4 regions of the Rossellomorea sp. LJF3 genome follow, and region 3 is predicted to be linked to each of the others. Evidence: riboswitches for the same ligand, from Rfam matches in the RefSeq annotation. Region 3 holds a riboswitch; each other region holds the start of a gene.
What was found. A riboswitch is a leader RNA that binds a small molecule or an ion and turns the genes downstream of it on or off. The one in region 3 is predicted to bind S-adenosylmethionine.
Positions count from the first base shown of each region.

Region 1: linked by a shared signal. The riboswitch ahead of V8G47_RS17605 (Na+/H+ antiporter NhaC family protein) and the one ahead of V8G47_RS01385 (YezD family protein) in region 3 are both predicted to bind S-adenosylmethionine.
Region 2: linked by a shared signal. The riboswitch ahead of mtnK (S-methyl-5-thioribose kinase) and the one ahead of V8G47_RS01385 (YezD family protein) in region 3 are both predicted to bind S-adenosylmethionine.
Region 4: linked by a shared signal. The riboswitch ahead of V8G47_RS07705 (homoserine dehydrogenase) and the one ahead of V8G47_RS01385 (YezD family protein) in region 3 are both predicted to bind S-adenosylmethionine.

Region 1 covers NZ_JBANLY010000023.1:25,109-33,211, forward strand. The annotation lists gene V8G47_RS17575 (hypothetical protein) at 125-292, shown strand; gene V8G47_RS17580 (alanine/glycine:cation symporter family protein) at 625-2,058, shown strand; gene cls (cardiolipin synthase) at 2,174-3,622, shown strand; gene V8G47_RS17590 (YpbS family protein) at 3,704-3,961, shown strand; gene V8G47_RS17595 (DUF2187 family protein) at 4,048-4,320, opposite strand; gene V8G47_RS17600 (MFS transporter) at 4,798-5,970, opposite strand; SAM riboswitch class I at 6,231-6,335, shown strand; gene V8G47_RS17605 (Na+/H+ antiporter NhaC family protein) at 6,418-7,737, shown strand; gene V8G47_RS17610 ((S)-benzoin forming benzil reductase) at 7,845-8,103, opposite strand, start outside.
Region 2 covers NZ_JBANLY010000008.1:96,966-105,068, reverse strand. The annotation lists gene V8G47_RS10115 (PAS domain S-box protein) at 1-2,087, shown strand, start outside; gene V8G47_RS10110 (methylated-DNA--[protein]-cysteine S-methyltransferase) at 2,102-2,557, shown strand; gene V8G47_RS10105 (DUF2087 domain-containing protein) at 2,716-3,309, shown strand; gene mtnA (S-methyl-5-thioribose-1-phosphate isomerase) at 3,351-4,403, opposite strand; gene mtnK (S-methyl-5-thioribose kinase) at 4,419-5,603, opposite strand; SAM riboswitch class I at 5,719-5,874, opposite strand; gene V8G47_RS10090 (carbon-nitrogen family hydrolase) at 5,972-6,754, opposite strand; gene V8G47_RS10085 (pyridoxal phosphate-dependent aminotransferase) at 6,875-8,059, shown strand.
Region 3 covers NZ_JBANLY010000001.1:265,898-274,000, reverse strand. The annotation lists gene V8G47_RS01420 (phosphotransferase family protein) at 1-387, shown strand, start outside; gene V8G47_RS01415 (enoyl-CoA hydratase/isomerase family protein) at 401-1,174, shown strand; gene V8G47_RS01410 (quinone oxidoreductase family protein) at 1,186-2,160, shown strand; gene V8G47_RS01405 (acyl-CoA dehydrogenase family protein) at 2,186-3,361, shown strand; gene fabG (3-oxoacyl-ACP reductase FabG) at 3,384-4,142, shown strand; gene V8G47_RS01395 (MaoC family dehydratase N-terminal domain-containing protein) at 4,166-4,615, shown strand; gene V8G47_RS01390 (MaoC/PaaZ C-terminal domain-containing protein) at 4,612-5,016, shown strand; SAM riboswitch class I at 5,181-5,286, shown strand; gene V8G47_RS01385 (YezD family protein) at 5,364-5,519, shown strand; gene V8G47_RS01380 (phosphoadenylyl-sulfate reductase) at 5,623-6,321, shown strand; gene V8G47_RS01375 (inorganic phosphate transporter) at 6,379-7,401, shown strand; gene sat (sulfate adenylyltransferase) at 7,445-8,103, shown strand, end outside.
Region 4 covers NZ_JBANLY010000005.1:171,027-179,129, forward strand. The annotation lists gene V8G47_RS07690 (spore coat protein) at 1-441, shown strand, start outside; gene V8G47_RS07695 (L,D-transpeptidase family protein) at 562-1,056, shown strand; gene V8G47_RS07700 (aspartate kinase) at 1,096-2,292, opposite strand; gene V8G47_RS07705 (homoserine dehydrogenase) at 2,343-3,590, opposite strand; SAM riboswitch class I at 3,718-3,828, opposite strand; gene V8G47_RS07710 (DUF2254 domain-containing protein) at 4,122-5,462, shown strand; gene aspA (aspartate ammonia-lyase) at 5,595-7,025, opposite strand; gene V8G47_RS07720 (cytochrome-c oxidase) at 7,274-7,639, shown strand; gene V8G47_RS07725 (VOC family protein) at 7,789-8,103, shown strand, end outside.

The sequences.
Region 1 (8,103 bases), on a different contig from region 3:
AATCGACTTATTGTGACGAAGAGATGGGTATATCATCATTTTTTTCATGTTAAGGGAGGATTTTCTTTATTTGTGACGAATATGTGATTAATGCAAAAGGTGTTTATGGAGGGGGAGGTTTTGTATGAGTCGTGCTGCACGATCGTACCGTAAGGAAGTTCGTCATTTTAAACGTGAGAACCGCAAAAGAGTCTTCGCCGACAGCATTCTTGATTTCTTATTTATGTTATTTGGTATTTCAATGATCACGGGGATTTTATTGTTTGTTTTAGGATTTTGGGATTTTTATTAATCAAATGACCACTGCCATTATTTATCCTATTTTAATAGCTTGAACACTTAACCGTTGCCATGGATGACTATGGCTTTTTTTGTGTTCCGAGCTATACACACCACATAAAAAACATTATTCAAATTAACACAAGTAAGTTATTCCAAGATAATAATTCAATCTACTACTTTAGTCTCACCCCCATCCCGAAACCCTTTATTACTATGATAAAATAGTTCGACTCTCTAAATAAAATCTGGTAAAATTTAAATATTCAGATAATAACTTGACTTTCATTTTAAATTTTCAGATAATAATACATGTAACCGACACAAATTTTCGAGGGGGTTATCATGGATATTTTAAACAATTTAGTTACGGAAGCAAACTCCATATTATGGGGGTATATTTTAATCGGTGTACTGCTCATTTTAGGATTATACTTCACAATCGGATCTAAATTTGTTCAAATTCGCCACATAGGTGAAATGTTTCGATTATTAGGGGATAAAGATGTCGTCGAAGCAGAAGGGGAAAAGCAGATTTCTTCCTTACAGGCATTCTTTATTGGAGCAGGTACCCGAATTGGTACAGGTAATTTAGCAGGAGTAGCCATTGCCTTAGCAATTGGGGGACCTGGAGCGGTCTTCTGGATGTGGCTCGTTGCCATTCTGGGAGGAGCCAGCGCCTTTGTCGAAAGCACATTGGCACAGATTTATAAAGAAAAGGATAAGGTAGGATTCAAGGGCGGCCCCGGCTACTATATGAAGAAACAACTGGGCAAGCCCTGGATGAGTTCGATCTTTGCGGTTACCATCATCCTATCCTTTGGGACAACTTTTAATGCTGTCCAAAGTAATACCATCGCAACGGCCTTCAGTAATTCATTTGGCATCAATACGTTTGTCATTGGAATTGTACTGGCCGGATTGACTGCACTCATCATCTTTGGCGGTGTTAAACGCATAGCCAACTTTTCATCTTTCATAGTACCGATCATGGCAGGCTTTTATATTGTACTCGCTCTATTTGTAGTCATTACGAATATTACTGAAATGCCCGGCGTCATCGCCATGATTTTCAAGAGTGCCTTCGGCTTTGAACAAGTCGTCGGTGGGGGTATTGGAGCTGCGATTATGAATGGCGTAAAGCGTGGGCTGTTCTCCAATGAAGCCGGAATGGGTAGTGCACCGAATGCGGCGGCTACGGCATCGGTTTCCCACCCTGTCAAGCAGGGGTTCATCCAGGCATTGGGGGTATTCTTTGATACGATTCTCGTCTGTTCCGCGACGGCGTTTATCATATTAACGTCCGACGCCTACGGTTCCGGTTTGACGGGAATCGAACTATCTCAAGCAGCCATGTCTGAACATTTTAATTCATGGGCAGGAATCTTTCTGGCGATTGCCATCTTTACCTTTGCCTTCAGTTCCATCATTGGGAGTTATTATTATGGTGAAGCCAATCTCCCATTCATTAATAAAAGCAAGACCGGCCTTCTGATCTACCGCTTCATTGCACTGGGCATGGTGATCTTCGGGTCTGTCGCAAGTCTTGATATCGTCTGGAGCCTGGCTGACTTTTCAATGGCCTTGATGGCCCTTACGAACTTGGCTGCCATCGGTATCCTGGCACCGATTGCCTTTAAAGCTTTGGACAACTATATGACGCAGCGTCGTCAAGGATTGGACCCTGTGTTCTATGCCGATGACATTCCTGGTTTAAAGAATGTCGAATGCTGGCCAAAGCGCCAAAGTGACATGCCTAAAAAAGCAGTAAATGAATAATTATCCTTACACTAAAGAGCAGGAGCAGGTCCCTGCTCTTTTTTCTTGTCATTTTTTTCTATACCATTCTCAGGTATACTATTGATAGAAAGTTAGTCAAAGGAGCCATAACATGATGAGTATCCTATCTGCTCTACTGGGGGTATTATTTTTTCTTAACCTGATCCTCGCCGCTGTTATCATATTCTTAGAGCGGAAAGATGCGGGAGCGACCTGGGCCTGGCTGATGGTGTTGTTCTTCATTCCATTTCTGGGGTTCATCCTCTATTTGATATTCGGGCAAAACTTGAGCAGGAAAAGGTTATTTGACTGGGAGGATATGAAGAAGATCGGAATCGAAGGCTTGATTCACAATCAGATTCAATCATTGAAGGAACATCGTTTTCCTTTTAAAAATGAAATCGCCTTTCGTTATCAGGATCTTATTTATATGCATCTGATCAATAATGAGGCTCTACTGACCCAGGATAATAAGGTCACCTTTTATACACACGGAGAAGATAAGTTTGAAGCGCTGTTAAAAGACATCGAGTCAGCAGATGATCATATTCATATACAATATTATATTTTCAAGAAAGACCAGTTAGGTAAGCGCATCTTGAATGAGCTCACGGAAAAAGCGAAAGAAGGCGTTAAGGTCAGGGTCCTATACGATGAAATGGGGTCCAGGCGGACGAGGCGGGGATTCTTTAAAGACCTCCTCTCTGCCGGTGGTGAGGTGGAAGTGTTTTTCCCTTCGAAGATCCCCTTTATCAACCTCCGCTTAAACTATCGTAATCACAGGAAGCTTGTGATCATTGATGGAAAAGTTGGCTATGTAGGCGGCTTTAATATCGGGGATGAATACCTGGGCTTGAACCCCAAGTTCGGTTATTGGCGGGATACCCACCTCAGAATCACCGGCAGCTCTGCCCTCGCCATGCAGACACGGTTCATCCTCGATTGGAATCAGGCCAGCCGATCGAAGAAGATCGCCTATGATCTGCGATACTTTCCCCCGCCTTCTTTCACGGGGGATGCAGGGGTTCAGATTGTCACATGCGGCCCCGACTCGGAATGGGAGCAGATAAAAAACGGATATATCAAAATGATTTCATCAGCCAAGGAATCCATCTACATCCAGACCCCATACTTCATTCCAGACGTCAGTCTCCTCGATTCTTTGAGGATTGCTTCTCTTACAGGGGTGGATGTCCGGATCATGATCCCGAATAAACCGGACCATCTATTTGTCTATTGGGCGACATATTCCTATATCGGGGAGCTCCTGAAAGCCGGAGCGAAGATTTATATTTATGATAATGGATTTATACATGCCAAAACCATTGTCGTCGATGAGGTCATTTCTTCTGTCGGTACAGCCAATATCGATGTACGAAGCTTTCGTTTAAACTTCGAGGTCAATGCCTTTTTATATGATCAGCCACTCTCTGAAAATTTGGGGGTTGTGTTTAGAAACGACATTGAAAAGAGCAGGGAATTAACATTGGAAGACTATCATCAAAGGCCTTTGACGATCAAAGTGAAGGAATCCATATCAAGGCTGTTGTCCCCCATCTTATAGAAGGATGATTGGACATTGCCATCTGTGGATAGATAAAGGCATAATAGACTTATTGCGAAGGAAAAAGAGAGGAATGAGACCATGAGTGTGCACAAAGAAATTTCCAAGCATTCCAACATGCAAAATCAGCTTGTTCAGCAATTTATGATACTGGATGAGCGCAGAGAAAAAGCGATTGATGAAGCTGTTCAGCTTTGTTCTGCCGGAAAACCTTTTACAACGGATCAAATTAATCAAGTAACGAATGAAATCAATGCCCTGGCAAGACGTGGGGTAGTTCCGCAAAGAAAGCTTGTGACAACGGAAATGGTTGAGGAATATGTCGCGAGACTAAAATAAGCTGCACAACATAAATAACCCTGATTCGTCTACAACCATTTTGATGGTTAGGCCGTTTCAGGGTTACTTTATTGGAAGGCTGATATTTAGGCTTTTAATGCGCTATTCCACCCATCATAAACAAATACAGGCTGTGTATCGTTTTCTGCTCGCTCTGTCACTACATAGTTTTTATGTGCTACGACAGTTTGATCATCGGGTAAGTCCAGTTTCTTCGCAATTTCCCTATCCATTTTGACGATGACGGTATTTTCTCTCAAGGTCGTGACGACACCATTGATGACATGTTTCTTTCTTTTAAATTGAATCGTATCCCCAAGGTTTGCATTCTCTTTTGAGTAAACGAATGTATTTTCCATTTTAAAGTCCCCTTTTTAGTTAAAGTGATTGTTCTCTTTTTAATTGAAAGAATTTTCTAATAATATTATTTTAACTTGTATTTATATAAATTTCAATGAATGACTTATCCTTTTTGTACCACAATTACATTAAGTCAAAACCTTTTGATGTATTTTTTCAAAATCTTTTAAAGCCAAAGCGATGCCTGGCTGATTTTCGCTCCAGGTGCTCGCTTTCCGCGGGGCGTGAGTTGAGCCTCCTCGGGCTTTGCCCTGTGGGGTCTCAACTTTCCTGCATTTCCCGCAGGAGTCGAGCACCTTCCGCTACAATCATCGTCAAAGTGAAGTTTAAAAACTTATTTAGCAGTGCCTTTTAAGATAACCACTTTCAAAGTAAAATCATTTCTCTTATATACTTATACATCCCAAAAGGAAAATCCTTCCTTTTTATTAATTCATATAAAAAACAGGCACCCGTTGGTAGCGGATGCCTGTTTTTTAGTAAGCTAATGCATTCTTTTTTTCTTCCTTCATTAGGACGAAGCAGAGGAAGATGCCAAGGAGTGACAGGACTGCGAAGAAGAGGTATACCGTGTAAATGGAATAGGTTTCATAGATGAAACCTCCCACGAAGGTACTGAACCAATTCCCGAGGCCATTTCCGATGGCGGAATAGACGGTGACGGCAGTAGCTGTAATATGTGCCGGCGTGATTTCTTTAATGTAGCGGAGCCCCGCAGGAATGAATAATCCGATGGCAAGACCCTGCATCACTGCTGAAGAATAGACCAGCCATAAACTTGGTTCTGTGAAGTAAAAAAGCCAGCGGATCATGGATGCAGCCCCTGCCAGCGCAGCTACGGACAAGAGACCGAACTTATCAATCCACCCTCCAGCGATTCTCATAAACGGGACTTCTGATAGGACGGCAATCAGAAATGCGAGACCAATTCCGGCGTACGTACCACCTGAATCTTCCACGAATAATCCGAAATAAACGTTGTTGGCTAAATTCGGGCCGAACACCAGGAACGTGACGGCCAGAAAGATAAGAAATTTCTTCATCGTGAATAATTCCTTCATCCCGGCTTTTAGATCAAGCTTAGCTGCCGCTCTCTCTTTAGGAAAGCGGAAGGATAGGAAACCGGAAAGTACCAGACAGATAAAGAAGGAGTAGAAAATGATCGTGGGTCCGATGAATCCTTCTGAAAGCCTCCCCATGATGAACACGGCAATCCCGAATCCCAATGAGCCGAACAGACGAATATTTCCGTAGTTATAACGGACTTTACTTGTATACTTCAAGCTGATGCTGTCGGATACGGGGATGATGGCGCTTTGGAAGATCGCAACTAAAATCGCGACTACCAGCAATCCATAGTAAACATCCATGAATAAATAACCAAGGGCAAAGATCCCTGCAACTAAGGAAGTTAATCCTAACACGACGGTTGGCTTATTGGTTGTGTCACTGACCATCCCCCATATCGGCTGAAAGAAAATCATCATGATCGGGCCGACGGACATGATGGTTCCGATCTGATACCCATTTAACCCCACACTTTCACTTAAGTATACACTGAGTAAAGGATATAAACTTCCAACCCCGAAGAAGGTTAATAGATAAAACCCTTGTAACGTAAAAATTTGATTTCGCACATTTCTTTCCACTACCGTATCCCCCAAGATGTTTTTTGTCTATCTTATAGTAGACCTTGACCGTTCAATTGTCTATGAATTTATGCCTTTTTATGGATAAAGTCTCGCGTTTTATAAAGCATGCCTTGATACGGTAATCTCCCCCCGCTTTTGATTGATCCAGCAACGGCAGCCAGGTTCATCGTTTTATTTCCAATAAATTACCGTTTGACTTTTTCGATTAAACCCATTAAAGTATGGAAGTATATTTTAAATGAACTGAATAACATATCTTCTTATCCAGAGAGACGGAGGGACTGGCCCTTTGATGTCTCGGCAGCGGACTTATAATGAGTGCTGTGCCACATCCAGCAAGCGTAATGCTTGAAAGATAAGAGGAGTGTTTCGTTTGAATGAAACCTCTTCTTATGTTGGAAGAGGTTTTTTTATTTGATATCACACGACAAAGGAGTGTTTGGCATGAACCAAGAAAAAGGTAATTTACTGGCTTTATTGCCCTTGATCATATTTGTTTCACTGTTCCTTGGAGCGGGGATCCTTTCAGGAGATTTTTATGCATTCCCTGTTCTCGTATCTATCATCATTGCAGCGGTTGTAGCCCTGGCGATGAATCGAAAAGAATCGTTAACCTCTAAGGTTGAACGGTTCGCAAAAGGTGCCGGGCACCCGGATATTATGATCATGGTCTTTATCTTCCTATTAGCCGGCGCGTTTTCCGGTGTAGCAGAAAAGATGGGGGCCGTTGATTCAACCGTCAACTTTGCCCTATCCGTGCTTCCTGGTAATCTAATCATTGTTGGATTATTCATCATCGCCGCTTTCATTTCCCTATCAATGGGGACATCCATGGGGACGATCGCAGCACTTGCCCCGATCGGAGTGGGCATCAGCTCAGGAGCAGACATTTCCATGCCTCTTGCTATGGCCACCGTCATCGGGGGAGCGATGTTCGGGGATAATTTATCGTTCATCTCGGATACAACGATTGCAGCCGTACGCACACAGAAAACGGAAATGAAGGACAAGTTCAAGGTGAACTTCTTCATTGTATTACCCGCAGCCATCATCACTATGGTCACCCTTTTTGTCCTTACCATGGGGACTCCATCATCCGTCGACGCAGGAAGCTTCGATTGGGTTAAAATCATCCCTTACCTCGGAGTCATCATTGGGGCCCTTGCAGGATTGAACGTATTTGTCGTTTTAATAGGCGGGATTGTGTTGGCAGGGGTTATCGGATTTATGGATGGAAGCTTTACCCCATCGAGTTACTTTGGCAGTGTTGCCGACGGGATGACGGGCATGGCAGAGATTGTGATCCTTTCCATCCTGATAGGCGGAGTCGTCGAACTCATTCGTCATAATGGTGGGATTCAAGCGATCCTTTACCATGCCACACGTAAGATTAAATCTCCTCAGGGAGCACAGCTTGCTACAGCAGGCTTGGTCAGTTCGACGAATCTTTGCACAGCCAATAACACGATTTCCATTATCATCGCAGGACCACTGGCCAAAACGCTTAGCGATCAGTATGGCGTAGATGCCCGTAAGTCAGCCAGTATCCTCGATATTTTCTCTTGTGCCGTTCAAGGGTTGATCCCATACGGTGCACAGGCACTGTTAGTGGCGGAAGTAGCCGGCATATCACCTGTCAGCATCATCCCTTATGCCTTCTACCCTGTCCTGATTGCCGTTTGCGGACTGGTTGCGATTCAATTCGCCCTTCCGAAGTTCACCCGGAGAACCGCTTCAGATGGAGATCCGGTCCGTTCTTCTTAATTTTATTTGAAAAGAGACAAATCTGTCTGGGTTTGTCTCTTTTTATGTCCGGATTTTTCAAACACCATTAAAAAAGCAGACCCCGCTTTCCGGAATCTGCTCTCTTCTTATAACAAATCATTCACATGATACAGTTTGCCACTTTCTATATCGGTTTTGGTGATGAGATTCACCAGTGCATCCGCTACCGTGTCCGTGCTGCGCAGCATCCCCTCTTCTTTGTAGCGCTGGAACGATTCAACCTCGGCAAAGGCTTCTTTGGAGGACGAGCGGATTTCCCCCTGCATATCCGTATCCATCACTCCCGGACTGAAAGCGATGACCTGATGACGGCTATGCGTATTTGAAAGTTCAAGGCTAACTGTT
Region 2 (8,103 bases), on a different contig from region 3:
TTTGCTCAGCTTCACCCATGCCGATGCTAGTGATCAATAAAGAGTTGAAAATCGTTTACGCCAACCCCGAAGCATATGAAACCCTGGAGTCAAATGATGAGAATGTTGTAGGGAAGCTTTTCAGCTCATTTTTCTCTTCAGTGCCCGCGCCTATTGTGGCCCATTATAAGGAAGTAATGGAGACGGGGAAAACATTGGAAGACGAAACCCTGATGAATGTAAATGAGAAGAAAATCATCCACGTTGAACTTCTGTTGAAAAAATCGACCATTTCACCTAATGCTTATTTATACTTTAAGGATGTAACGGAACTGAAGGAAAAGGAGCGCAAGGATCATTTAAATGTACACTTACTATCGAACATCTTCCAGAATGCTTCAGAGGGGATCGTGTTATTTGACATTAATGGAAATATCAATGATGTGAATCATGCATTCAGTTTGCAGGTGGGGCTCGATAAGGATGAGATCACCAAGAGGAATATCAGTTCGTTCATTCCCGAAAATGCCCATTATAAGGTTGAAAAAATCAAAGAGTTGATTTCTCAAAATAAAAAAGCCCGTGGCGAAATTCCGATCAAGAAATCACAAAGTATTTCAATCGTTGAATTTACGACAAGCCCATACGTGCATCATAAGCTCCATATGGCTATTCTTCGAGATGTAACGGAAAAAAGGCAGATGGAGATCCAATTGAAACGTAATGAAGAATTGTTCAAAGGATTGTTTGAAGAAGCGATTGACGCCATTGTCTTATGGGATCAGGACGGAAGGGTCCTTAAAGCGAACTCTTCAGCACTGAAAATATTCGAATGCACACTTTCCGAGCTCCTCTCAAAAAAAATCAGGGACTTCGTTTATCCTTTGGAAAGCCAGAAGTTCGATTTGGTCATGGAACAATTATATAGAAGTGGGGCCGTCAGGGATGAGGTATTGTTCCTCATGCCGAACAATCAGCTCAAGCATTTGGAATTCACGTCCAAGCTTCATTCCGTAGATGGTTATAATATGACCATATTCCGTAATGTAAGTGAGCGATATCAAATGGAGAAGGAACTGCGGGAGAGTGAGGAGAGGTTCCGGAAGATATTCGAAGGTTCATTGGACGGATTGCTTCTGACCAATCACAATTATGTCGTCGTTGATGCGAATCCTGAAGTGAGTAACATCATTAAGTTGGATAAAGATCAGCTCATTGGTAAAGATGTACGAGAAATATTGAATATTGAGCCGGGTGAAGAAGCCTATGAGGATTATCTGCATCAATTAAAGGAGGATGGTCAGGCAACGTTTTTAAAAACGCTGATATCCTCCAGGGACAGGGTTCAATACGTTGAATTATCATCGAAATACAATTTGCTCTCTAACCTGAATTTAACCATCATCCGGGACATTACGGATCAAATCGAGATGCAGGAACAACTGAGGAAATCTGACACATTAAGTGTAGTAGGGGAGCTTGCTGCAGGGATCGCCCATGAGATCAGAAACCCTATGACTGCACTTAAAGGATTCATTCAACTGCTTGAGAACAGCGTCGGCAAAGATCATGAGATGTACTTTAATGTGATCACTTCTGAATTCCAGCGAATTGAGTCAATCATCACAGAGTTTCTCGTATTGGCCAAACCTCAGGCGATCCAATATCAGGAGACGAATTTAATCAGGATCATGAAGGATACGGTGGAATTACTGAGTGCACAGGCTGTCATGCATAATGTTCAGTATGAGGAAAGATATCAGGAAGACCTTCCGACCATAGTAGCTGAACCCAATCAATTAAAACAGGTATTCATCAATGTCATTAAGAATGCGATTGAAGTCATGTCAGATGGAGGAGTGATTTCCATCAGCATCGGGGAGACAGAGGACGGCTTGATTCATATCGAGATTAAGGATCAGGGAGGCGGAATCTCTAAGGATAAGATCAAGAAGCTCGGCGAACCTTTTTATACAACAAAAGAAAGAGGGACTGGACTTGGGCTTATGGTAAGCTTTAAGATTATTAAAGAACATAAAGGCAGCGTCCAGGTTGAAAGCATCGTTGGAGAAGGAACCGTTTTCCATATCTATCTGCCTAAATCATAAAGGAGTCCTGTATTATGACCATTCATACGATTGTAATCGATAGTCCCATTGGGAATTTGAAGCTAATGGCCGATCCGACTCAATTGCTTTCTGTGCAGTTTGTTGAGGAAGAAGCGTCCATCGAAACGGATCATCCCATTTTGATTAGAGCAAAGGAGCAAATCCTGGAGTTTTTTAAGGGTGATAGAAGAACATTTGATCTTCCTCTGAAAATCGAAGGGACCGAGTTTCAAAAGGAAGTATGGAATATTCTCAAGGAAATACCCTATGGCGAAACCTGGTCGTATCAGGATGTAGCACAAGCCATTCAAAGACCGAAAGCGGTCCGGGCTGTGGGGCAGGCGAATAAAGCCAACCGTTTTCCCGTCATCATCCCTTGCCACCGTGTCATTGGGAAAAATAAGACACTCACCGGTTATGCAGGTAAGCAAATAGACAAAAAAGAAACGTTACTCTCATTAGAAAGATAATAGAAACAGGCATCTTCCATGTGGAGAATGCCTGTTTTTGGTTTTAGTGACACGTAACGATTGTTTGGGGGGGAATTCTGAAAATAACAGTTGAAAATTCGTTCTATTTAGACTATCATCTAATTAGATAATAATCTAAATAGTTAGGAGGCGGAATGGTGCAATTAAGCAAACAGATCGCATTTCATAAAACGATGGGGGACGCGACCCGCATCAAGATCGTTTATTTATTGGCAGAAGAGAGTTTGCACGTGGGGGCCATAGCTGGAAAGCTCGGACTTACTGCGCCAACGATCTCCCATCATTTGGCGAAACTGAAAGAGTGCAATCTTGTTTATTCGCGGAAAGAGAAGAACACGGTTTACTACCATTTGAATAAAAAAGTATTAAGTCATCACGGGGACGTTCTGCACAGGTTTGCTCAAGAGGAGAAAGGGGACAGGACAATGTCAGAGAAGTTAGTGAAAGAAAAACAGAAGGTGAAGAATAATTTTCTGGAGAAAAATGGACGGATCAAAAGTATTCCCGCCCAACAAAAGAAAAAACTATTCATTCTTGAACATCTCGTGGAAGGTCTGAAGGTGGGGGAGAAGTATAAGGAAAAAGAGCTGAATGAGTACATTCTACAATTCCATGAAGATTTCGCCACCTTGAGGAGAGAGTTCATCATCCATCAGTTCATGTATCGGGAAAACGGCATTTATGAGGTGAATCCGAAGGAAATGTGGGCATCTATAAAACTATCAGAATAAGAAATGAAAGAGAAGGATGAATTCCTTCTCTTTCATTGTATTTATGCCAGGTTTATAGTTCGTTGAATGCTTTCTTGAAAACGAGGATACAGCACTCCCTTTTCGGTGATGATGCCGGTAATCAATTCATGAGAAGTCACATCAAAAGCGGGATTATATACATGAACGTGTTCGGGTGCAATCATAGAGCCGCCCATCGTCGTGATTTCGTCTGGCCCTCTTTCTTCAATCGGGATATCGTCACCTGTTCTCGAGGTAGGATCGAATGTGGAAGAAGGGGCAGCCACGTAGAATGGTATATTGTAATGATGGCATAGGATGGCAAGCATGGACGTACCGATTTTGTTCGCGGTATCCCCATTCGCAGAAATCCGGTCGGCTCCGACGATGACGGCTTCCACACCCTTCTCCTTTATTGTATGAGCGGCCATGCTGTCAGTAATAAGGGTCACGTCGACACCTGATTGCTGAAGCTCCCAGGCAGTGAGTCGGGCGCCCTGAAGGACAGGGCGTGTCTCACAGGCGAATACTTGAAACCCTATTCCCCTTTCCCTGCCTAGGTGAAAGGGGGCAAGTGCAGTTCCATATTTACTCGTGGCAATGGATCCCGCATTACAGATGGTCATGATCTTCCTCTTGTCATCCAATGCATCCAATGCGTGTTCACCGATCATCCTGCATATTTCCTCATCCTCCGTATGGATCTGAATGGCAGAATGAAGCAGATTGGTCTTGGCTTCATTCACGGATTGTGCATGGGCAAGAACTTGTTCCAATCGATTCAATGCCCAGAACAGATTGACTGCCGTCGGCCTTGAGTCAGCGAGGTATTCTTTATCCTTCCTGAAAAGGTGATTGAATTCTATCAGATTGTCTGTTTCATAATGAGAAGCAGCATGTGCCAATCCATAGGCGGCTGTGATCCCGATTGCGGGGGCGCCTCGCACTTTAAGCGAAACGATGGCTTCATAATAGTCTGTAATGTTCGTTAGCGTCAAATATTCCACAGTGTTCGGCAGCTTTTGTTGATTAAGAATCAGTAAATGATCTTCATGCCACTCGAGTGAAGTTGGAATGGTCGGTGTATGTGTCATGAGTATCTCCTTTAATTATTCAGAATGTGATCGTACTAAAGTCAGAAGCTCTTCAATGGTAAGAATGTGTTTCCGATTTACAATCAATTTCTTTCCAAGGTTGAGGCATGCTCGTTTGGCCTTTAATCTTTGTTCATTATCTTCGATGCTCTCAAGGTCTTCCACATGTGCAAGACCGATCGTTCTTCTGATGCACTCGCATCCTGCAAAACCGATGCTGTCCTGAAAACTCTTCTCCAATACATACTCAAGGTACCCATTCACCTTCGTATAAGCGTCGCCACTTTCCTTCCAATGTCTGGAGAACGTAGCAGAGAAGACGTTCCAAGTATTTTCGATATGGTGAAGGATGGTTTCCTTTTCACCTGGATTCGCGATCACTTGGAAAATAAGATTTGCAATAAACTGACCGATATCGAAACCGATCGGCCCATAAAAAGCAAATTCCGGGTCAATGACTTTTGTGTGTTCGTCATCCACAAAGATACTTCCCGTATGGAGGTCTCCATGAAGCAGGGCTTCCCCTTCGGTAAGGAAACTCTTTTTAAGTTTTGCCACCTCGAGTTTTACAGTGAAATCATCCCATAATTGCTGCACATCTCCTGACAATTCCTCCTCAAACTCATTCGTTTCACTGTTGAAGAAAGGATCCGTGAATACTAGGTCCTCCGTGATTTTGCACAGCTCAGGATTTGAAAATTCCTTCACATATTCTTTTTTCTTGAATGGATGAAGGGCATAATCAGACGTGAAGTACAGTGTATTTGCAAGGAATGTACCAATGTCTTCTGATAGCTTCGGGTACTTATTCCCATTGATCAGGCCGGCACGTGCGATGGTGAGGTTGCTTAAATCCTCCATCACTGTGACGGCGAGGGATGGATCGGAATGATACACTTCCGGGACAAGGTCCCCTACAAGTGATCGCTGAAGGTGTAGGGCACCCGCTTCAATTCTTGCCCGTTCGATCGTAAGTGGCCAGCTTTCACCTACAACCTTTGCATAGGGGAGTGCTTGTTTGATGATGATCCCTTTACCTGTATCCCTTTCAACTACATGAAAAACCAGATTAAGGTTCCCATCACCGATTTCTTCACAGATTAAATGTGAACCTTCTTCGAATATTCCTACATTCACTGCCATAGCGATGGCCGACTGTTCCGTTAGTGGTTGATACGTATTAAGCTTAGTGATTGCCATTTTCGTTCCTCCTTTTAGTGAACCCTTTAAGAAAGGGTGTTAGGGAGGCTTTTCCGTGGCATAAGAAAAGCCTCTTTCCATGTTCGAAAGAGGCTTGAAGAGTCATCTTCTTCGCCTCTTATCTCCCAGAAAGATGATCTTTCTGTTGGAATTAGCACCGTGCCTTACTGGATTGATCATCCGGCGCATACAGCGCCCCGTTTTACAACGGTATTATGGTCGGTTGCTGGGCTTCATAGGGCCAAATCCCTCAGCCAGCTCTTGATAAGAGTTGCGTGTATCTTATTTAATTAAAATTCTGAATGTTCATTTGAATTGAATGGTACCATTGAAGTATTTTCCATGTCAACGGTTTTTTAGAATTTTTTCTAATAAAAATTTGGTCTCCGGTCTTGAAAGATCGGAATTTGTTTACGGACCTTTTCTACTTCCTGCAAATCGATTTCAGCAACGACCAACTGTTCACTTTGGGTTCCTTTTGCAAGGATTCCCCCCCATGGATCGATGATAAGGGAGGAGCCGCCAAATTCATTGTCAGGGTCACTCCCCACACGGTTGCATGCAATCACAAAGCATTGATTTTCAATCGCACGTGCCCTTAAGAGGGTCTCCCAGTGATCCATCCTGGCAGCCGGCCATTCAGCCACCACAAAGACAATCTTCGCTCCCATCATGACATGTTTCCTGAACCATTCAGGGAAACGAATGTCGTAACAAATGAGTCCTGCCATCATGGTATCATCAAGAGAGAAGGCCCCGTCTTCCTCTCCAGGAAGTAGATAATGATGTTCATTCATTAGTTTGAATAAGTGAAGCTTAGAATACCGTTTCACCAACACGCCATTTGCATCCGCCACCAACAGTGTATTTCTAACCCCATCTGTTGATTTATTGGCAACAGAGCCTCCTATGATGTGAATGGAATATTTTTTTGACAGGGAAGTCAGGAAGGAGGAAGAATCTTCGGCTCCTTCATCTGCGATCTCATCTATCCGTGTCAGATCATAGCCTGTCGTCCACAGTTCAGGAAGAACGACGGTAGCGCATCCTTCTTCCTTTGCTTTTTTGACCCACTTTTCCACTCTCACCTTGTTTTCTTCAGGATTCCCAAACACAATATCCATCTGGACGAGACCAACCTTTTGAATCATACATTCACCTCATTATGTACTTTTTGTCATTTATTCCTTTACATTCTTTATGTTCCGTTATATCATTTGTGACTAGAATTTGAAAGTAATTAATTTTCAAAAAAATGAGTGGGTGAATGTATGAAACACTTTGAAAAAGCAAAACGCTTGGAATCATTACCGGAACAATTTTTCGCTTCCCTTGCAGGAACTGTGAATGCTGTTGTGAATGAGGGGCATGATGTCATTAATTTGGGACAGGGAAATCCAGATCAGCCTACCCCTCCACATATTGTGGGAAAATTAACAGAAGCGGCCAAGTCTCCTTCTAACCATAAATATCCTCCATTTCGTGGTTTATCGAGCTTTAAGGAGGCGATTGCAGCTTTCTATTTGCGGGAATACGGTGTGGAGATAGATCCCGAAACCGAAGTAGCGGTTCTCTTCGGAGGAAAAGCAGGATTAGTGGAGATCCCTCAATGTTTATTGAACCCCGGGGATGGAGTATTTGTCCCGGATCCCGGTTATCCGGATTATGTATCGGGGGTCGCATTGGCAGAAGCCAGTATGATCAAGATGCCGTTGAAAGAGGAAAACGGTTTTCTCCCGGACTATCGTGTACATTCCCGTGAAGAATGGGAAAGGGCGAAATTAATGTTCCTCAATTACCCCAATAATCCAACGGGTGCGACCGCAACAAAATCCTTTTTTGAGGACACGGTGGAACTTGCGTCAAAGCATGATATTTGTGTGGTGCATGACTTTGCTTATGGGGCGATCGGTTTCGATGGACAAAAGCCTGTGAGTTTTCTCGAGACAGATGGTGCAAAGGATGTCGGGATTGAGATATATACTTTATCAAAAACCTATAATATGGCAGGCTGGAGAATCGGTTTTGCCGTTGGGAATAAAAGTGTCATAGAAGCGATCAATCTCCTCCAGGATCACCTTTACGTAAGCCTGTTCGGCGCGATTCAAGAAGCAGCCACAACGGCTTTACTGAGTTCCCAGGATTGCGTAACGGAACTGGTTGCCACTTATGAAGAACGAAGACAACTCCTGATCTCGGGTCTACAGGGAATTGGGTGGGATGTAAAAGCTCCACAAGGTTCCTTCTTTGCCTGGCTTAAGGTGCCGGAAGGGTTCACATCTGTTGAGTTCTCAACCTATTTACTTGAAAAAATCAAAGTGGCCGTTGCTCCTGGTGTAGGATTTGGTGAATATGGAGAAGGGTATGTACGGGTCGGTCTTTTAACTACAAATGAACGGATAAAAGAGGCGATTTCCCGTATAGAAAGTTTAGAATTATTTCACAAAAGGGATTGACATATGTCGAAATTGGTGCAATAATCCAACTGAATTAATATAAT
Region 3 (8,103 bases):
ATGGTGGGATTATTCGATTGGGAGATGGCGACCGTCGGAGATCCCCTTGCAGACCTGGGTGTCGCCATGGGGTATTGGATCCAGCAAGATGATCCTGAGTTGTTAAAGTACGGTCTTGGGAAGCCTCCAGTGACCATCATGGACGGTTTTTACAGCAGAAGAGAGTTCATTGAAAAATATGCAAAAAAAAGCGGCAGGGACGTAAATCACATTCATTTCTATTTGTCTTTTGCCTACTTTAAGCTGGCGGTTATTGTGCAGCAAATTTATTACCGTTTTAAGATGGGTCAGACAAGTGATGCCCGTTTTTCCGGGTTCGATCGGTTTGCCGAGTCTTTAATTACCCTGGGTAATCAGGCAGCATTTGATTCCAGGGAACAAATATAAGGGGATGAATGCCATGCAATCATTATTAGTCGAAATGAACGACCGGGTGTTGAATGTTACCTTGAATCGACCAGACAGCTTAAATTCATTTGATGAGAATATGCTTACCGGATTGATAGAAGCGGTAGAAGAGGGTGGGCGGAATCAGGAGATCCGGGCGATCGTGATCCGCGGTGCCGGGAGGTCATTCTCTGCCGGTGGCGACGTGAAAACGATGGGAAGTGCAACATCAGCCCAAGTCTATGAACATATCGGAATACTGAATTCATGTATCAAAGCCATCAAAACAATAGAAAAGCCGGTCATTGCCTCCGTCCATGGTTTCGCCGCAGGGGCTGGATTTAATTTAGCATTGGCCTGTGATCTAATCATTGCATCCGAAACCAGTCAATTTGCACTGAGCTTTTCCAAAGTAGGGCTCATTTCGGATGGAGGGGGTTCTTATTTTCTCCCACGGTTGATCGGCCCTCATCTTGCCAAGGAGTTCTTTTTTACCGGAGAACCTGTGTCTGCCCGGAGGATGTATGAATTAGGGGTGATTAATAGACTGGTGCCCGCTGATCGTCTGGAAGAAAAAACATATGAGCTGGCTTCAACACTCGCTTCGGGTCCAAGCAAAGCCTACGGCATGATGAAAAAAATGATTGATCGTTCATTCACCACTACCCTGGATGAAATACTGGAGCAGGAAAGAATCACTCAAACCCTGATGATATCAACGGAAGATCATGTAGAAGGAGTATCAGCGTTTAAAGAAAAAAGGACCCCCTCTTTTTCGGGGAATTAGGAGGAGTTTAGATGAAAGCAATCCAATTTAGGGAGTTCGGTGGTCCTGATGTGTTGAAGAATGTGGAGATTGATATGCCTTCACCCCGTGGGAGGGAGGTATTGATAAAAGTTCATGCCTCTGCTGTCAATTATGCGGATACGGCCAGGAGAGAAGGTCAATATGTGGTAAAGACCCCCCTTCCTTACATTCCCGGTGCGGAAGTATCAGGCATCGTAACCGAAGTCGGAGAAGACGTAGCAAGGGTCAAAAAAGGAGACCGGGTCGTAGCGATGATGGATTCAGGTGGGTATGCAGAATATGCCATGACAGATGAACGATCCATCATCCCCCTTCCATATGGATTGGACTTTAAAGAAGCGGCCGCAATACCTGTACAGGGATTGAGTGCGTATCATATTTTGAAAACACTTGGGAGACTCGAACAGGGTGAGACGGTCCTCATTCATGCTGCTGCAGGTGGTGTAGGGCTCTTAGCCGTTCAACTCGCAAAGCGATTCGGTGCAGGTAAAGTGATCGCCACTGCAAGCACCGAGGAAAAGCTTCGTATAGCAGAAGATATGGGAGCAGATGTACTGGTCAACTATACAGAGGAGGAATGGGAGAAAAAAGTTCTGGATGCAACAGGTGGAAAGGGTGTGGAACTTGCGCTGGAGATGGCAGGTGGTGACGTCTTTTATAAAACATTAAAATGCCTCGCCCACTTCGGGAGAATGATCATCTACGGTGTAGCGAGCGGGGAGCAAAGCAGATTCTATCCCTCTTCCTTAATGGCAAAGAATCAGTCGGTCACCGGCTTTTTCCTTCCTCCTCTGATGAGGGACACCGAGTTGACACAAAAAACCCTTCACGAAATCTTTCATTACGTGGCGAACGGAGATATAAAGGTCACAGTGGGGCACGTGTTCCCATTGGAAGAAGCGGCAAAGGTCCACTCCCTCATGCAGGGAAGACAGACAGTGGGAAAAGTGATTTTGCAGCCATAATTTTATCATACAAGGGGGAATAAAAATGAACTTACGCTTGTCAGATGAACAAAAGATGATACAAAAGACCATCCGTAGATTTGTAGAGAAAGAATTGATTCCTTTAGAAAATGAAGTGCTGCGAAATGAACGGGAAGGAAAGCCCAGCCTCTCTCCAGAAAAGATAAAAGAGCTGCAAATGAAGGCAAAGGATGCAGGTTTCTGGGGGATCAACACTCCGGAGGAATACGGAGGGGCGGATCTCGGTCAAATGATGATGGCCATCGTCTATATGGAAATCTCCAAGACCTTTGTCCCGTTCTCCTTTGGAGGGTATGCGGATAACATTCTTTACTACGCCAACGATGAACAGAAGAAAAACTATTTAATACCGACAATCAATGGAGAAAAGAAATCATGTTTTGCCATGACCGAACCCGGAGCGGGATCTGATACTCGTAATATCCGGACCACAGCCGTTAAAGACGGAAACGAATGGATAATAAATGGAGAGAAAACGTTCATTACGGGTGGAAATGAAGCAGATTTCGTCATGGTCATGGCCGTGACGGATAAAGAAAAACATCGTCGTACAGGTCGGGAAGGAGTCACTTGTTTCATCGTCGATCGAAGCATGGGCTGGAAATCCGAATATATCCATACAATGGGGGAATGGGGACCGGCAAGCCTTATTTTTGAAGATGTAAGGGTTCCTGAAGAAAATATCCTTGGTGAAATCGATGGCGGCTACAATCTGGGATTGGAGTGGATCGGATTTGCCCGCTGGATTGTAGGGGCACAGGCGGTGGGAGCAGCAGAACGACTTCTTCAAATGGCCATCGACTATTCGAAAGAAAGAGAAACATTTGGAAAGCCTATCGCAGATCGGCAGGCGATTCAATGGCAGATAGCGGATTCAGCCGTGGAAATTGAAGCGGCCCGCTGGCTTGTGTTAAATGCGGCATTCACACTCGACCAAGGGGAAGACAATCGTCACGTTGCGTCGATGGCCAAGCTATATGGATCCAATATGGGGAATCGGGTCGTTGATCGCGTCCTCCAGATCCATGGTGGTATGGGCTATACAAGAGAGCTGCCGATCGAACGATGGTACCGGGAGGCAAGGTTATGGCGCATTTATGATGGAACCGATGAAATTCAAAAACTGATCATTTCAAGGAATTTATTAAAAGGTCATGTGAAACTTGGGCAATTTGTATAAACAGATAAAGGAGGCAGATGAAATGGGAGAGCGATTCAGAGGAAAAGTGGCTTTGGTTACAGGTGGAAGCAGAGGGATCGGCAGGGCGATTGCCGGATTACTGGCTGAAGAAGGGGCCAAGGTGGCCATCATCGACGTGAATGAAGATGCGTTGAATGAAGCAAGTGAGGTATTTAAACAATATGAATTGTATACAAAAGTGGCAAATGTCGTAGAATACCGGGAAGTTGAAAATGCGATGAAGGAAGTATATGAATCCTTCGGCTCCCTGGACATTGTGGTGAATAATGCAGGGGTCATCAGGGATAATCTGTTATTCAAAATGACCGAAAACGATTGGGAGACAGTCATGGATGTGCATTTAAAGGGTTCATTCAATGTAGTGAAGGCCGCCCAACAATACATGGTCAAACAAAAGTACGGACGCATCATCAATATCTCATCCACCTCAGCATTGGGAAATCGGGGACAGGCGAACTACGCAACGGCTAAAGCCGGTCTTCAAGGCTTGACGAAAACCCTTGCCATAGAACTTGGTCCATTCGGAATCACCACGAATGCTGTAGCACCGGGTTTTATCGAAACCGAGATGACGAAAGAAACGGCGAAACGGATCGGGATTACTTTCGAACAATTAGTAGAAGCGAGTCTCCAGGGTATTCCTGTTGGCAGAAGCGGGCTTCCTGAAGATATTGCAAATGCAGTCGCTTTTTTTGCAGATGAAAAATCTTCATTCGTCAATGGTCAGGTTCTCTACGTTGCTGGAGGGCCGAAAGCCTAATAAAGGAGAAAGGGGTGAAGAATATGTTTGAATCCTATATCGGAAAGAGATCTACTCCCACCCGAAATGCAGTGGAAAGAGGGGCGGTTCGGAAATTTGCAGAAGCCATTGGCGATCCCCATCCCCTTTATGTGGATGAAGATACCGGGAAGTCCTCCTTTTATGGGGGGAACATTGCCCCACCCACCTTTCCGAGAGTGTTCAACTATGGTTCGATCGAAGGCTTTCATTTACCGAATGTTGGGTTGATTCACGGTGAACAATCCTTTCATTATGAAAGACCTTTGAAGGTAGGGGAAACGATACAATGTTATACGGAAATAAAAGACTATTATGAACGGGAAGGTACCGGGGGGAAACTGGGATTCCTTGTCATCGACGATGTCGGGGAAGATTCTCGTGGGGAAAGAATCTTCACTTCCCAGGCGATTGTCATTATTACAGAAGAAGTCAGAAAGAGGTTGAGTAAATGACAACACTACAATCATTCGGATTAGGAGATACACTTCCCCCGGTTGAACTGGCTCCGGTCACAAGGATGGACCTGATCAAATACGCAGGAGCTTCCGGAGACTACAATCCGATACACACCATCGATGATGAAGCCTTGAAGCTGGGTCTTCCAGGAATCATCGCTCATGGAATGTGGACGATGGGCAATGTGTCCAAACTTTTCAGCCCACACTATGATGAAGGCTTTATCCAGAATTACTCGGTACGATTTAAAGGGATGGTCATGTTACATGATGTGGTTACATTAAGGGCAGAATTAATGGACAATCAGGGTAACCTCCTTCATTTTAAGGTTTTAGCCACAAATCAAGCCGGGAAGAAAGTAATTGAGGGTAACGTCGTTTTTAGGGTCCTTGAATAGTAACGCAATGCTTTATGAAAAATTGTCGTAGATCCACCCCCAATCGAATAACATGTAAGGAATGATCGTTTAATAAAATAAGACAAAAGACATAAATCCGATCGAAAAAGTCGGGTTGACTTCTTCCGTAATTGTGATATTATTTAGAATATTAAAATGAATAACTCTTATCCAGAGTGGTGGAGGGATCTGGCCCTGCGAAGCCCAGCAACCTACGTATTGTAAGGTGCTAATTCCAGCAAAATGTGAAGTCATTTTGGAAGATAAGGTAACCTTACCTGAACAACTTTCCAAAATGGGAAGTTGTTTTTTTCTGACCTGGATAAGATGAAAACTGGGGGTATCATGTGAAAAAAGAGAAGAACCAGCAAGTACAGTTTGACTTGGTAGCAGAGAAGATCCAGTCCATGCTTGAAACCATGAGCTATGGTTCGATCACGATTATCGTACAGGATGGAAAAGTCATTCAATTAGAGAAAAATGAGAAAGTCCGAATTAAATAAGCTGACTAGACAAACTAGAGGCGCGTAGCAAAAATATAGGGACTCCTTATATTTTGTTACCGCCTCTTTTTCTATGGATAAGCATTATGGAATGGGGTGTACTATGTTAACGTATCAGACTTGGAAACAGCCATCCGTGGAATTTGAAGTGGATCCGGTCTATAAAGGAGCGTTGGACGTCCTGAAATGGACATATGATCATTACGGTGACGAGGTTGTCTATGCGTGCAGTTTCGGAATAGAAGGCATTGTGCTTATCGATCTCATATCCAAGGTGAAACCGCAGGCGACCATTGTATTCCTTGATACAGGGGTTCATTTCAAGGAAACGTATGAAATCATTGAGAAAGTGAAGAAGACGTATCCCGCGTTGACCATCCATATGAAAAAGCCTCAGTTGACCCTCAAGGAACAAGCAGAGGCATATGGGGATAAGTTATGGGAAACCAAACCAAACCAATGCTGTCAAATACGGAAGCTTGACCCGTTAAAAGAAACATTATCCAAGGGGCACGCATGGATTTCAGGCCTAAGGAGGGAACAATCCCCAACAAGACAACATGTTGAATTCATTAATAGAGATGACAAATTTCAATCCGTCAAAATTTGTCCGTTGATTCACTGGACGTGGAAGGAGATCTGGCGTTATGTCCATAAACATAATCTCTCTTACAACCCCCTCCACGATCAAGGATATCCGAGCATAGGCTGCTTTCATTGCACCACGCCGGCTATTGATGTCAATGATCTTCGCTCCGGAAGATGGAAAGGAAAAGGGAAGACAGAATGCGGCCTCCATTAGAAAGGGTGACAGTCTTTGCTTGAGGTTGCAGCCCTTCTGATCAGCTTGTTCTTCGCCATGAACATTGGTGCCAGCGGAGCGGCAGCGTCAATGGGAGTGGCATATGGTGCAGGGGCTGTAAAGAACATCCGGACAGCGCTATGGATATGCGCAGCAGGTGTCCTTAGTGGAGCGGTTCTGGGTGGTGGAGAGGTTGTAAAGACAATCAGTTCAGGAATCATCCCGCAGAATCTATTGTCGATTAAGATTGTTCTCATTATTTTGTTATCTGCAACGATTTCACTATTTCTGGCGAATGTGATCGGCATTCCGCTGTCTACGAGTGAAGTAACGGTGGGAGCCGTTGTAGGAGTCGGGGTAGCCTATCAGGTTTTGTATGTAAAATCACTTATTACGATCATGTCCTTCTGGGTCATCGTCCCTGTCATCGCTTTTTTCGTAACCTGGTTTGCGGGATTAGGTTTAGTCCAGCTTGGAAAGCGGGGGTATCATTTTGATAAACAGTGGCTTGCTTATCTGTTGATCATCGCCGGATTCTTTGAAGCTTTCTCAGCAGGGATGAATAATGTTGCCAATGCCGTTGGTCCATTGGTGGGGGCAGGCCTGATATCACCTTCACGTGGAATCTTGATTGGTGGAGCATTTGTTGCACTTGGAGCTGTTTTACTGGGAAAGAAAGTAGTCGAAACAAACGGCAAGAAAATTACGCAATATTCTAAAGCTGAAGGAATTGTCATTTCCTCGACAGGAGCCTTCCTCGTCATCTTGAGCTCTCTGTATGGATTGCCGATCCCTCTGACACAGGTTACATCCTCTTCCATCATTGGTTTGGGCGTAGCTAAAAACGGCAAGCACATGCTTCAAAAGAAAATCGTCAAAAAAATCATCAAAATCTGGGTGGTCTCTCCCTTGATTTCACTCAGTATTTCATACTTCTTGGTCAAACTGTTAATCGATAGTGATTTGTACTCGATTGTCGTACCGATAAGCGTCATCATTGCCACGGTAGGTGCGTTGTCGTTGATGAGGGTCATTAATGAGGAAAGACGGTCTGTCCACGAAGATGGAGGAGGCATTTGATCTTAATTCCGATTATACAAATATGTTAAGGAGGATATTTTACATGAGTTTACAGCCGCACGGAGGAGCACTGGTCCAATCCTATTTACCTGAAGAATCCTATAAGGACATCGAACACGAACTGCCACTGGACGACATCGCATTGAGTGATTTGGAACTGATTGCAATCGGTGCTTACAGTCCAATAGAAGGATTCTTGACCAAGCGGGATTATCAGACCGTGGTGGAATCATTACGGCTTGAGAGCGGATGTGTATGGAGCATTCCCATCACTCTGCCCATCGAAAAGGAGCAGGCTGGTTTTGCACAGATAGGAAAAAGGAACAGGCTTGTCTATAAAGGAGAAACATACGGGATTATCGACGTAGAGGATATCTACGAACCTGACAAAGATAAAGAAGCCCTGCTTGTCTATGGAACGACCGACCGGGATCATCCCGGAGTAAGGAAACTATTCCAGCGTGGTGAAGTATATGTCGGAGGCAAAATTACATTAGTGAAAAGGCTATCGAAGCCTTTCAAGGAGTATTCATTCGATCCAGGTGAAACGCGAAAAAGGTTTAAAGATAAGGGGTGGAAAACGATTGTCGGTTTTCAGACCAGGAACCCCGTGCACAGGGCACATGAATACATTCAGAAAACCGCGCTTGAAACCGTGGATGCCCTATTTTTGAATCCGCTGGTCGGTCAAACGAAAGCAGA
Region 4 (8,103 bases), on a different contig from region 3:
GTCAAGCGCCAGACCGACTTCGTGACGACTATGTATAATACCATTGTAGGAAGTTTCTCGACCGGACAGGACCCCATCATCCCGACGCAACAATACCAAATGACCCAAAGCCATACGACCACTTATGGTATCAAACCCGGTGCACCCAAAAAACCGAATCAATCCGTCCAGGAGCTTTCGGATAAGGGCTTGTCCGCATATATGCTGGGTCAGACGAAATCACTGGCCACACTCCTTGCCATGACGGCTCTTGAGATGACGAACCCCGTGCTGCGCCGAGTTGTTGCAGACAGTGTACCGAATTTCATTGAAATGAGTTATGAAATTTTCCTTTACCAAAATAAGCACGGGTATTATCAGGTTCCTCAATTGAATGGGCAGGATATGACCCTCATGCTGCAGAGCTATACGACTGTCCCGCAGCAAAACCTGCCTCAATGATCTTAATTCACAGCCTGCATCTTCATGGATGCAGGCTTTCTTGATGTGACCTCATTGAACCACTTTTCCCCTGGCACCATAGAATAGAATGATAAGGTGAAAATAGGAGGTCTGATACCAATGATCCACACCGTCAAGACTGGAGAAACTCTTAATCAGATATCAAGGGATTTCAGGACCCCACTGCCTGACATCCTGAAAGCCAATCCCGGCATCGATCCGGATCAGCTATACCCGGGACAGACGATCACCATCCCCGGAATTCCCGATACTACCGGGAATCCGTACAGAATTCAAGTGTCTGTCAACAATCGGATTCTCCGATTATTTAAAGATGGTTCTCAAGTGAAAGAGTTCCCCATTGCAGTCGGAAGGATCCTTTTCGAAACGCCCATTGGCGAATTCATCATCATCAATAAAGCACCGGACCCAGGGGGACCCTTTGGCACGATGTGGATGAGTTTATCCAAAGAAAGCTATGGGATCCACGGGACGAATAACCCCGCTTCCATAGGAAATGCCGTGTCCAAAGGATGCATCCGGATGTACAATAAAGACGTGGAAGAGCTGTCAAACATCGTACCGATCGGGACCCCGGTATCCATCACCCCATAAAGAAAAAAGTGTATAGAGCGAACTATACACTTCTTCCCATTATAAAATCGCCCTTTTGGATTCGATATAATCCAACCCGAAGTGCATATGAAGGATTCTTGCAGCCTTTTCGACATCGGTGCGATCGACAATGGCGCTCAGTCCCACTGATGATTCCCATACGGACACCTTCCCTATATGGTAATCATGGAAGACATTCGTGACCTTTTCTTTTACTTCCCCTGAAGACTGGATAGTTCCAATCACACACACCTTCGATACATCTTCCCTAATGTCAAAATGGGAGTAAGCCTGGTTATATTTCCTGACGATTTTTTTCACCTGGGGAACATCCTGATCTTTGATGATAAGGACCAGCCCTTGTCGGTGTCTGATTCTTTCTGTTTCGATATGGTGGGAATCAAGATCATAAAGGATCAAGGATTCCCCTCCATCACAGCCATGGATCGTAAGGACGGAGATCTCTTCCTGGAGGGCTACTCCCACGATGCTATCATTTCTTTGGACTTTCCCGCTGATGACGGTTCCCCGCCCCTCTTTTAGACTGGAACGGACGATCATAGGTACTCCATGTTCCTTGGCGTGTTTAATCGCTCTCGGATGGAGGACATTGGCTCCCATCATGGCAAACCGGAGCATGTCAGTATAGGACAGGCCATCGATCTTGGCAGCCCGGGGGACCACTCTCGGATCGGAGGTATACACCCCATCCACATCCGTATAAATGTCGCATCGATCCGCATTCAGGGCTGAAGCCAGTGCAGCAGCCGACGTATCTGATCCACCCCTGCCTAAAGTGGTGAGCTCCCCCTCTTCGGTGACCCCTTGAAACCCGGCCACCACAACGATTCGCCCAGCGGATAACTCCTCTTTTATCCTCCCTGTATCAATGGAAGAGATCTTTGCATTGCCGAACACTGCATCGGTCCGGATCCCCGCCTGCCGACCTGTCAGGGACACGGCCTCCATCCCTCTGTAGTGAAGGGCCATGGTCAGAAGGGAAATCGTGACCTGCTCCCCTGTAGCGAGGAGCATATCCATTTCTCTTTTACCGGGATAATCAGAAAGTTCCCCCGCCAGTTTCACAAGGGTGTCCGTCGTATTGGCCATCGCGGATACGACAACCACGACATCATTCCCCTTTTCTTTTTCCTTCAAGATTTGACCGGCCACCCGCTTCATGCGATCCGTAGAACCTACAGAGGTTCCACCAAATTTCTGAACAATGATACCCAAGTGATCCCCCTACTTTCTATCAGATCTATTTTCTGCTTTCCCTAAATGCGTCATGAAACAGCTATTCCTTCCTTCACTTCATTTTCAAGAGGAATTTCGTTTAGAATCGATACAGCCTGAATGTGTTCATGTGATTGAAGAAGGGAATCCAATTCTTCTTTTCTTCCTTCGACAAAGACGTAAAGGTCATTTCCAAGCTGAATGCGGTCCTTTAAGGTGAACGGTGTAATCCAGCTTTGATACTCCTCCTTTTCCTTGAAGCGCAGGACCCATTGCCTGATGCTTTCTCCTTGGGTATCTTCGCTCGTCACCGTCTTTTCAGGAGAAACGGTGTATTTCCCCTCTATCAGGGAGAGAAAATCCTCCACCATGGCACTTCCCGTCGGAAATTTCCCCGCTCCAGGACCCAGCAGTGTGATCCTCCCTACCAGACTCCCTTTCAGTGAAATCGCATTTTCCACATCCTCCACCCCGTAAAAGGGATGGCTGTCGTGGACAAGGATCGGTTCCACTCCCCCTTTGATGCGATTGAATCCGTCCCGTTCCAGTGATCCCACATGCTTAAAGCGCAAACGGAAGGACTCGGCTGCCTGCAGCCATTCAGCCGTCAAGTGTGTGATCCCTTTCCGCCTGATATCCTTCCAGTCCGGCTGCCTGCCAAAGGCGGTCTGACTTAAAATCAGAAGCTTATAAAAGGCATCATATCCCTCTATGTCGCTGGTCGGATCCGCTTCGGCATATCCCTTCTCTTGAGCCTGCTTTAGAGCAGTGTCAAAGGAAAGCCCCTTTTTCCTCATTTGGGATAGAATGAAGTTGGATGTCCCATTCAATATTCCTTGAATGCTTCTGATTCCATTTACCTTCAGGAGCTGACGGATGGTGCCGATGACCGGGATCCCTCCAGCCGTGGTCGCTTCGAAACCAAGGGACACCCCATTATTGGAAGCTTTCTTCAGAAGCTCGGGGCCGTATTTTGCGAACATGGCTTTATTGGCCGTTATGACGTGAATCCCTTTCTCGATTGCTTGTGTTACATACGTATAAGTCGGTTCTTCTCCTACTATGGCTTCAAAGATCGCATGAAGGTCAGGTATGTCGAGAATGTCTTTATAATCGGTCGTAATCCTTATGGACGGATCGATTTCCCTTTGCTTAGAGGGATCCTTGATGAGGATTGCCCTTATTTTCACCTCTTTACCGAGTACTTCTTTCAATCTTTCCTGATGAGTATCAATGGCTTCATAGACCCCTTGACCAACTGTTCCAAAGCCCAGAAGCGCAACATTTATCGCTGACATCATTCAGCCTCCTTTTTTCCCGTTTTACCTGCACATACGATTCCTTTCTGAAGGCGTGGTGGAAAGAAAGAGGGTATACAGAAAAGCCCTCTTCTTGTAAGAAGAGGGCTAATGGATCATGCTCCTCCCCTTATCTTCCAGATCCACTTGGAATCTGTAGGAATTGGCACCTTTACAGACTGATCCTGCAGGTTGCCGGGCTTCATCGGGCCTATCCCTCCGCCGCTCTTGATAAGAGATATAACGTTATGTTTTCACTTGATATTTGAGTATGAATTGGATTATATAGGGGATTCACTCCCTCGTCAATAGAATTTTTGTTATTTTTTAAAAATTCTTTCTACTAAAACCTGATGGGACATTTCCGATGGGTTTAGTTTGGAATACTCCTATTTCTATTAATCTTTTTGGTTAAAGGAAGTTTTAACCGAGGTAGAGAGGGAAAACTAACCCATATCCATTTACTAGAAAGGACACGTTTCGATCATGTTGAAAAAGATCCTCCCCTTATCCATTCAAAAATATTTGCTCATGTCAAAACGGCAGCGCATGCATGAAATCCGGCTCACCATTTGGTATATGCCCTTTATATACATATGCCTGTCCTTGCTCATGGTCGCCATTACCCTCTATTTAGATCTCTATCTGGAAGTGTCACAGTATACGTTTGATATGTTAAGTATGGATGCTTCGGTCACCCGCATACTGGTCAGCACGCTCATAGGGGGCATCTTGACACTCAGTGCTTTTACTCTCAATTCCCTGCTCGTCGTGCTGACGATGTTCAGCGGGCAGTTTTCACCCAGGATGCTATTGGATTTCATTTCGGACAAACAGACGCAGCACGCCCTCGGCATTTTCAACGGAAGTTTCGTTTATGTGCTCCTCCTTTTCCTTTTTATCGGAAGTTCAAAGAAGGAAATGTTTGTCGCTGCCCCGGTCATGACGATCGCACTGGCGTTCCTGTCAGCCCTTACGTTCATCTTTTTCATTAACCATGCATCGACGTGGATGCAGGTCCATAATATTACGTACAATATGAAGCAGGTTTCGGAAGTGATGATCAACCAGACGCTGAAGAAGGACTTGGAAGCTCACCGTACCGCTGATAGTGGGGATATCATGGAGGAAGAGAAAAGGAATATCATTCACGTGACTTCCAGAGGCTCTGGATATATACAATTGGTCGATTTTCAGGGGATGATCCGACGTGCACACGAAGAAAATGTTGTCCTTCAGCTTCATTACAAAGTCGGGGATTTCGTACTCGCCGGGAATGAACTGATGAGCATATGGGGGCCCGAAACGGACCATATCTCCACTGATTCATACCTTTCATTCATTGAGATGGGTCACAAAGAGACCGAAATCCAGGATCTGCAGATGGGGATCCACAAACTTGCAGAAGTGGCGATTAAATCACTGGGGAATGACGATCCCAAAACCGCTTCTAACACCATCCACCAAATGGCCGATCTGATGCTGACGGTGGAGGATCAATTATCCTTCAGTCCCTATCTGATCGATCATCACAACAGGATTCGCGTCATTCTTCAATCAGAGCCGTTCGACTACTACCTTTACCGGGGATTCGGTTATATTCGACACTACGCTAAAGACAATCATTTAATCATAACGGAAATCGTGGGGGCACTGGCCCTTCTCGCTGAATCCATTCAACCGTCGAAGCATAAGGATCTGTGGGAATTCGCCTGTAATACCATTGATCATATTGAAAGAGAGATCATCTATAAACTGGATAAAAGCTTTCTCCTGCAAGAAGTCCATAAGCTGGCACGGCTTACCCGCAACCTTGGGGAGTATGAGAAAATCAAAGCTAAATTCTACCCGGCAGCCAACGAAAATACGTAAAAAGCTTCTTCCCTTTCTTTCTGGGAGGAAGTTTTTTCTTTGCATAATGTCGATCATGGAGGTGTTTTCTTCTTGGGCAAGTTACTACAAAAAAACGCCCCGTCATTCATAACGGAACGTTTTTCGTATTCCTTATTCCCGATCAAAAAGCACTCTACCCGCTATACCGGGGTTCGTCATTTCATATGGGTTCAAGATCAGATCAAGCTCTTCTTCCGTCAGTACATCATATTCGAGACAAAGCTCTCTCACAGACTTCCCTTTCAGGATCGCTTCCCTGGCAATCCGGGAAACGACTTCATATCCCAGGTGAGGATTGACCGCCGTGATGATTCCTACGCTGTTTTCCACATACTCTTTCATTCGTGTCTCATTCGCTTCTATCCCGACAAGGCAGTTGTCCGTAAAGCTTCTGAACGCATTGTTCATGATGCTGATGGATTGAAGAAGATTGAATACAAGCACAGGCTCCATCACGTTCAGTTCAAGCTGACCGGCTTCAGATGCAAGGGAAATGGTCTGATCATTCCCCATCACCTGGAAGGCTACCTGGTTGATCAGTTCCGGCATGACGGGATTCACTTTACCCGGCATGATGGAAGATCCCGGCTGTCTTGCCGGCAGTGAAATTTCACCAAGTCCGGCACGCGGTCCTGAAGCCATCAGACGCAGATCATTGGCGATCTTGGACATATTGGTCATACATACCTTCAATGCTGCCGAAACCTCTGTGTACGCGTCCGTGTTCTGGGTCGCATCGACCAGATGTTCAGCCCCTGTCAATGGCAGCCCGCTGATATCAGCAAGGTGCTTCACCACACTCTTGATATACACAGGGTCCGCATTCAAACCGGTTCCTACAGCCGTCGCCCCCATATTCACTTCATAAAGATGATCACGGGTGCGTCCGATGCGCTTGATATCCCGTTCCACTACTCTGCTGTAAGCTTCAAACTCCTGCCCGAGGCGAATGGGCACAGCATCCTGAAGATGGGTACGCCCCATTTTAATGACGTGATCGAACTCCCGGGCTTTCTGTCTAAAGGCACTCAGCATATGCTCCATCGTGTCGAGGAGCTTCTCTACTAGTTTCAAAGTGGAAATATGGATGACCGTAGGGAATACGTCATTGGTCGACTGTGACATATTCACATGGCTGTTCGGGCTCACCTTCCCATATTCCCCTTTACGATGGGACATGAGTTCCAGGGCACGATTGGCGATGACCTCATTGGCGTTCATGTTGATCGACGTACCTGCACCTCCCTGGATTGGATCCACGATGAAGAATTCATGAAACTTGCCTTCCAGGATTTCATCGCATGCCTGAACGATGGCCTGCCCGATCCCGTCATACAGACGTGTCGTTTCCATGTTTGCAAGTGCAGCCGCTTTCTTTACGACTGCCAGGGCATTGATCATCTCTTTATGAATTTTATATCCCGTAATCGGAAAGTTTTCCACTGCCCGTAACGTTTGTATTCCATAATACACATCTTCAGGTACTTCTTTTTCCCCGAGGAAATCTTTTTCTATTCTAAATCCACTAGTGACGTTTATCATTTCTCTACTCCCCATATTTGGATTGTCTCTCTAATTGATGATTCTATCAATTAGAGAGGGAGTAGGCAACGATTTAGGGGTAAAACCATTAATTTCAAAAATTCCAAAAAAGCGCTTTCAGAGCTTTGGTATGACCCTCCCTTTTGTCAGAAAACGAATATATTAAATTTAATGTCAATACACAATGACAGAACGTTCTACACGGGTCTATTTACTCATATATTACCAATGAAAGGAGGAGGATTTGAATGGGTATCAAACTGATTAAAATCTCAGTCGTATACTTTATGATCGGTGTATGTATCGGGTTATATATGTCCATGGTCCATGACTACAGCCTGACCCCGGTTCACGTTCACATTAACTTATTGGGCTGGACGGCACTGACGCTTGCAGGTCTCATTTATCACTTATTCCCGGCTGTATCAACCACCAAACTGGCCAAAGCTCATTTCTGGCTCCATAATGTCGGTTTGCCGCTGATGATGATCGGATTATTCCTGTTGGTACTTGGCAATGAAGCGGTCGTGCCGGTCATTGCAACAGGCGGGGTCCTGACGACAGTCGGTATATTGTTGTTTGGCATCAATATCCTGAGGGAATTAAAAGTTTAATACGATTCTTGAAACCCCTTTTGCCAGTTGGCAGGATGGGGTTTTTTTGCAGTTTTATTTTTTTGATTTTTCTATCTTTTGTCATTTCATATGAGTAAAAGATGGTAAAATACAGAAGAATACCCATTTCAATTTTAGGAGTGATGTACATGTCGGTCAATGTTTACCTGAATTTCAATGGCAATTGCCGGGCAGCGGCAGAGTATTATGCTGAAGTATTTGAAACTGAACCACCACAGATCATGACGTTCGCTGAGGCACCCCCACATCCTGACTACCCCCTGCCCGAAGAAGCAAAAGACCTGGTCCTACATACACGACTCACCATCGACGGCAGTCATGTCATGTTTTCCGATGTATTTCCAAATATGCCTTTTGTAGAAGGAAACAATATTACCCTTGCCCTGGTAAGCGATGATCCTGAAAAATTGATGTACCGTTTCCACAAGTTGAAAGAAGGCGGT